2 regions of the Exiguobacterium sp. Leaf187 genome follow, and region 1 is predicted to be linked to the other one. Evidence: predicted binding sites of a transcription regulator. Region 1 holds the regulator's gene; the other holds the start of a gene.
The links. The regulator Rex, encoded in region 1, represses fermentation and respiration genes when NADH is low (regulators of the CRP and FNR family bind a similar motif). The targets are predictions, from matches to a motif close to TTGTGAAATATTTCACAA.

Region 1 (3,489 bases):
TCTTTCGCATGAAAATTGGCGTCACGAGACCAAGACGTGTCAGAAACATCGTCACGACCGGCAATTGGAAAAGAAGACCGAACGGAATCGTTAATCGGATTAAGAAACTGAAGTAGTTCTCAACTCCGATGACTTGTTCGATTCCGAGTTCCTTCCCTAGTTCAGTCGAAACTTTTAATAAGAAAGGTAACAACCAAAAGTATGAGAAGGCTACACCAGCCAAAAATAGAAAGAAGATGACCGGAATATACGTCAATGTCGCTTTTTGCTCCTTATCATACAGACCAGGGCGGACGAATGCCCAGAGTTGATACATCCAGAACGGCGATGCCAGCACGATTGCGATGATGAACGCAAGATTCAAATACAACATTAAAGGATCTGCGACGTTGAAGGCATTCAAACCGATACCGAGCTCTTTTAAGTCCGCTTGCAAGAAGCGAACGAGCGGTCGGACGAGCGGAAATGCAACAGCGAACAGGACGACGACGATGATAAGCGACCAGACGATCCGTTTACGCAGTTCGTCCAGATGCGACGTCACGCTTTGTTCTTGATCAATCGCCATGATTCAATCACTTCTCTTTCGGTTCATCCTTTTTATCGTCGTCCATGATACCGTTCGTTGCGCTCTTGAACTCTTTCAATGTCTGACCCGCAGCACGACCAAGTTCAGGTAACTTCTTCGGTCCGAAGATGATTAATGCGACGACACCGATTAGTGCTAAGCTACCTGGTCCGATGAATGCTATAGTTGACGGGATAAGGTTTTCCATTATGATTTCACTCCTTCAGCTGATTGCGAATAATGCTTCATGAAATAAACTAACGACTGCAACTCGATCGATAAATCGATGTGATGGACCCGGACGCTCGCTGGCACGTTCAACCGCGCGGGCGTAAAGTTCAGGATGCCAGTCACACCATACTCGACTAACTCATCCGCTACTGACTGCGCGAACTGGGATGGAACCGTCAAGATGGCAACATCGACCTGATTCGCTTCGATTTGTTCTTTCATGTCCGAAACATGATAGATTGGAACGTCATGCGTCGTTGTTCCGACCTTCTCTTCGTCCGCATCAAACGCAACGACTATCCGAGTACTATTATTCTTTAAAAAGTTATAATTTGCAAACGCTGTTCCGAGATGACCGACCCCGATTAAGGCAACATTCGTCACCTCATCTTGATTCAAGGTTTTGCGGAAAAACGTTAAGAGATGTTGAACGTTATATCCATACCCCTTCTTCCCTAATGCCCCAAAGTAGGAAAAATCGCGACGAATCGTTGCTGAATCAACCTTCACCGCCTCGCTTAACTCAGCAGAAGAGACGCGGAGCTTGCCTGAATTGTATAAACTTTGGATGAAGCGATAATATAGCGGCAACCGTTTTGCTGTCGCTTGTGGAATTTTTGTGTCTGGTCCATTCATCCTGCAGTTCCCCCTTCGGCCACATCCATCGTGGCACCCAAATCTTTGCAAAAAGCTTTCTACTCTCCTTGATTGTAAACCACTTCACATAGAGTCACAAATAATATATTCCGCAGGACCTCGCGCTTTTGTTCGTGATAGACTAAAGGGTGGAAGGATGGATGGAAATGATACTCTTACAAGTCAACCAACTCTCGAAATCATTCGGCGTTGAGCCGATTTTAGAAAATATCAAATTGGAAGTACAAGAGCGTGACCGGATTGCGCTCGTCGGACGAAACGGTGCCGGTAAATCGACCTTGCTCAAAATCATCGCTGGCGAACTCAGTCATGACTCGGGCGACATCATGAAAGGCAAGGATGTCAAAATCGGTTATCTCGCGCAAGACAGTGGTCTTGAATCGAACGAGACGATCTGGAACGAGATGCTGACCGTCTTTGAACATCTCCAAGAACAAGAACGAACACTACGCCGGATGGAAATCGAAATGGGCATGGAGCATATCTTGAACGATCCGGTCGCGTACGATCGTCTCCTAAAGACGTACGATCAAGCGCAACACGACTTCTCAGAAGCGGGTGGTTATCAGTTCGAAGCGAATATCCGCTCCGTCCTGCACGGCATGCGCTTTTATCCGGACGATTATTCGCGCCGGATCCAAACGTTATCCGGTGGTCAACGGACACGTCTCGCCTTAGCGAAGATGCTCCTGCAAGCACCAGAGCTCCTCATTCTCGATGAGCCGACCAACCACCTCGATATCGATACGCTCGCTTGGCTCGAAAGTTACCTCGGTGGTTATCGTGGTGCCGTTCTGATCGTCTCGCACGACCGGTACTTCCTTGACCAAGTCGTCAATGTCGTCTATGAGCTGTCACGCAATGTCTGCCGTAAGTTCACCGGTAACTACACGAAGTACTTGGAACAAAAAGCGGCATTGTACGATCAAGAAATGAAACAGTTCGAACAGCAACAAGAAGAAATCGCGAAGATGCAGGACTTCATTCAACGGAACATCGCCCGAGCGACGACGACCAAACGTGCCCAAAGTGTCCGGAAGCGGCTCGAGAAGGTCGATCGGCTCGACCGACCAGATGGGGATGAGCGTAGCACGGTCCTGTCCTTCCCGATTGAAAAACAGAGCGGGAATGACGTTCTTCAAGTCAATCAACTGGCAATCGGTTACGAAGAAGCTGTCTCAAAAGACATCACGTTCCGCTTGCAACGCGGTGAATCGCTGGCACTCGTCGGACCGAATGGAATCGGAAAGTCGACGCTTCTAAAAGTCCTCGTCGGTCGCTTACGCCCCCTCTTCGGTGATTTCCGTTTCGGAACTGGCGTCTCGATCGGATATTACGATCAAGAGCAGGCAGAACTCAATGACCGGAACCGCGTCATCGATGAGATTTGGAACGAATGGCCACTGATGCGTGAACAAGAAGTCCGGTCTGTCCTCGGGCAATTCTTGTTTAGCGGTGACGATGTCTTCAAGATCGTCCATGAGTTATCTGGTGGCGAACGCGGACGTCTCGCACTTGCAAAACTGAAACTCCGGAAAACGAACGTCCTCGTCCTCGATGAGCCGACGAACCACTTGGATCTGGATTCGAAGATGGTCCTTGAAAATGCGCTCGTCGACTACGAAGGAACGCTGTTATTCGTCTCTCACGACCGTTACTTCATCGACCGAATCGCGACCCGCGTCATCGAGATGAGTGAAGCCGGCGTGACGGAATACCTCGGTGATTATTCGTACTACACGGAGAAGAAGGCGGAGCAAGAAGAGATTGCGCGTCTTGAAGCCGAGGAAGCAAAAGCTGCAAAGGTCACGGCGTCGAAGACGATCGATAAAGAAGCGCAGAAAGAAGAGCGCAAGCGCCGTCAGCAAATCGAACAACTCGAACAAGACATTGAGCGGCTCGAACAGCGTTCAGCGGAGATCGAACAGTTGCTTTGCGAACCGGAAGTCTTCAATGACATTCCGAAAGCAACGGCACTTTCGGCAGAACGTGATCAGATTGATGTCGATTTGCTCGAATTAATGGAACGATGG
Region 2 (3,489 bases), on a different contig from region 1:
TCAGGTGATACGTATACTCCAGAAATCATCGCTTTATGCGATTCACGTGACAATTCATATGGTTTGACCTGACCAAACCCAAACAACGTATCACCGTCGAACATACCAAGCCAAACCTCATCGGAGTCGGGTTCTCCCTCAAGTCCTTCTTGTACTTCGCGGAGCGGGGTTTGCTGTTCATCATCAAACGAATGACCGAATGCATCTGGATGATTTTTTAATCCCTCAAGGCGTAGATTCCAGTATTGTTCTGCATCCTCTTTAGTTAGTTTTCGAAAAGTATACATGACTGTCGGTTCTCTCCTTTTTGGGTATCATGACGTACAAAAAATGACGTAAAAATGCTTCTATCTCTTACTTAACCCTTTTCTAGTAAAATAAAACCTAGATTTTTCTCTTTTTACTACTGGACGAATAGATGTGATTTTTTATGTATTCGTTCTTTACATCAAAAAAACTCAAGTGTGGACAATATGAAGAAAGTCCGACACTTGAGTTTTTTTGCTACTTTATTTCGGTAATACCTTCAGCATGATGCGTACGCTTATCCTTGCAAGACGGGTTCAAGCGTCTGACGCAATACATCAGCAGAATGATGGAATTTCTTCAACTCTTCTTCCGTCAATGAGACTTCAATGATTTCACGCACACCTTGACGATTAATGATGGCGGGAACTCCAATGTGGATACCGGAAATGCCATACTGCCCATCGACATGCGCACCGACCGTTAATAGACAGTTCTCATTTCCGAGGATGGCACGAACGATCCGAACAAGCCCAAGCCCGATCGCATAGTAGGTTGCCCCTTTGCGCTCGATGATATGATAAGCAGCATCTCGGACGTTGATGTAAATTTGATCAAGATCTGCTTGAGAATAACGATCGTCTTCAGCAAGTAGTTCATCAATCGTTTTTCCATAAATACGGCTGTTACTCCAGGCAGCGAATTCCGTATCACCATGTTCTCCAAGAATATAGGCATGGGCATTTCGGGAGTCAATGTGAAAGTATTCTCCAAGCATTTGACGCAGACGTGCTGTATCAAGCACCGTTCCTGATCCAAATACGCGGGATTTCGGAAGACCGGAATATTTCCAGGCAAGATGCGCCATGATATCAACCGGATTAGAAGCCACGACGATGATCCCATCAAAACCAGAATCCATGATTTGACGAATCATTTCTTTCATGATCAGCGCATTCTTTGCAACGAGATCGAGTCTTGTCTCACCTGGTTTTTGTGGAGCGCCTGCCGTGATGACGACGACTTCCGCTTCGCGGCAGTCCGCGTAGTCGCCAGCCCATATTCGCATCGGTGAAGAGCTAAATGGTGTTCCATGGTTTAAGTCCATTGCCTCGCCCTCTGCTTTGGCTTTGTTGACATCAATGATGACAAGTTCTTCACAAAGCCCAGCTGTTGACATCTGATAGGCAAAGCTTGAACCGACTGCACCAGCTCCAATGAGGGCTACCCGTGTCACTTTCGCATGTAATTCCATATCGTTATGTCCACCCTTTCATTCGTCCTAAGAGTTTGTTAACTATCTCACAAATAAATTGTAACATCTTTCACATTATTTGTATCATGTGAAATTAATCACATTTGTCCATTTTGTGTCATTGATATCCTAACATAAGGAATTACATACTCATATACTTTCCAGTTACCAGAATCGAACGATGATAAACCCGATTCCACTTGCCAAACCACTCGTTAAGACATTGACAGCATCATTCCCTAAAAATCGAATACCTGAAACATAAGCTGTCGGTTGCCCATGGTGCTTTCGCTTTTCTGTGTATTCCCCACAAACCGTACATCGGTAAACGCGTTGCCCTACTGCTCCAAATAGTGTATCCAGCAGGCTCCCGAGTACACCGATACTTGTTACGAGTAAGACGTCTCTTAAAGAAAGAGAAAATATCCAATGCGCTGCTATCGCGATGAACGCAGCTCCTGCGATCGTACCGACCGTTCCAATCAGCGACATCGCTCCACTTGTTCCTGCTGGTACCCGTCGTAACGTTTTGAGCGACCATGGATCACGTCTTGAGAGCGGTCCGATTTCGGATGCCCACGTATCAGCATTCGATGCTGCGATGACGAATAGAAATAACAAGAGATACGCAAAATCCATCGTCATGGCATACGCTAAGGCAGCAACGAACGCTAGCCCTCCATTCGCAAGGACCTGCCATCCGTCACGCGCGCCGTCTTTCTCAACGATGGAGTCGACCGATTGTTTTCTGGACCGTCCGACCTTCGATAACAGGCTCGAGCTACCAAAGAAAAGTAAGAGTACTACTAATCCTTGCCAACCGAATCCGAATGAGACACCACTACCGACGAGCAAGGTCATGATCGCACCACTTGTCGTCAATAAACGAAAAGATCGTCCGGTCCAAGCAAGCAATAGACAAAACAAAATGGTCGCGCTTAGCATCGGATGACCTCTAAGTCAGTGACGATCAGATCAACTGGGATATCAAAGGCTTCCACTTCAAAATCTGAAAGAAGTTGTTCAGAAAAGGCAATCGATACTTTACATCCTGCATAGGTCACGAGTGCACGATCGTAATAACCTCCCCCCCATCCTAACCGATAGCCGTCCCGACGATAGGCACGACCCGGAACAAGGCAAAGCTCTGCTTGAGCAAGTGAAGCGCGACGTGCTGAAGCGGTCGGTTCAGAAATCCCCATCTGATTTGCTTGCAGTTGATCTTCTGGTCCATGTTCATAAAAGATCATCTCGTCTCCGACTACTTTTGGTATCAAGACCGTCTTGCCCTCTTGCCACGCCTGTTCAATCAGCATTCTTGTATCACATTCATTTCGAAAAGCTAATGTGATCGCGACACAAGTCGCTTGTTGCCATTCAGGTAATAATAATACATGTTCGTGAATCAACCGTTCCTTCTCCGCACGGTTCTCCATCATATCGAGTCGTTCTTTGATCAGACGGCGTACTTCTTGTTTATTCATGAATGTCTTCCTTTCCACAAAAAAAGCCATCACACGAAGTGACGGCTTCCATCTCAATTATTTCACTTCACGGTGAAGTGTGTGCTTACGGAGACGTGGGTTGTATTTCTTCAACTCAAGACGCTCTGGGTTGTTACGCTTGTTCTTTTTAGTGATATAAGTACGGTCACCAGTTTCAGTGCAAGCTAATGTGATTTTAACGCGCATGGGATTCCCTCCTATCTAGCTCTCGATGTATCAAGTGATTTTGCTTTACATAAGGTTAAGCATACTCAAGTATCGTACCAAGAAAGGAAAGGAATTGCAACTGTTCATCCGTTCTTTTTCGGATTCGTCACGTGTTGATATGGTTTTTCAAGGTTCTCTTCAAAACGCAGTGGCTTCTTTTCGACGTGATACTCTTGCTCCACCCCGTGACGTGACTCTTCTCGTTCTAGATAAACAACCGCTGATTGGCGCAACGCATCTCCTTCAAGTCGTTTTAAGGCAACGACCAGACCACCT

Region 2: a site for Rex is predicted at 1,588-1,605, ahead of ASF99_RS02915 (L-lactate dehydrogenase). Genes of this name have one in related genera too.

Annotation. Positions count from the first base shown of each region.
Region 1 covers NZ_LMPR01000009.1:1,898,550-1,902,038, forward strand. Annotated here, with positions in the region: gene tatC (twin-arginine translocase subunit TatC) at 1-568, opposite strand, end outside; gene ASF99_RS13850 (twin-arginine translocase TatA/TatE family subunit) at 576-776, opposite strand; gene ASF99_RS13855 (redox-sensing transcriptional repressor Rex) at 776-1,435, opposite strand; gene ASF99_RS13860 (ATP-binding cassette domain-containing protein) at 1,603-3,489, shown strand, end outside.
Region 2 covers NZ_LMPR01000008.1:101,383-104,871, forward strand. Annotated here, with positions in the region: gene ASF99_RS02910 (GNAT family N-acetyltransferase) at 1-287, opposite strand, end outside; gene ASF99_RS02915 (L-lactate dehydrogenase) at 545-1,501, opposite strand; gene ASF99_RS02920 (DUF92 domain-containing protein) at 1,667-2,446, opposite strand; gene ASF99_RS02925 (5-formyltetrahydrofolate cyclo-ligase) at 2,440-2,985, opposite strand; gene rpmG (50S ribosomal protein L33) at 3,043-3,192, opposite strand; gene ASF99_RS02935 (1,4-alpha-glucan branching protein domain-containing protein) at 3,297-3,489, opposite strand, start outside.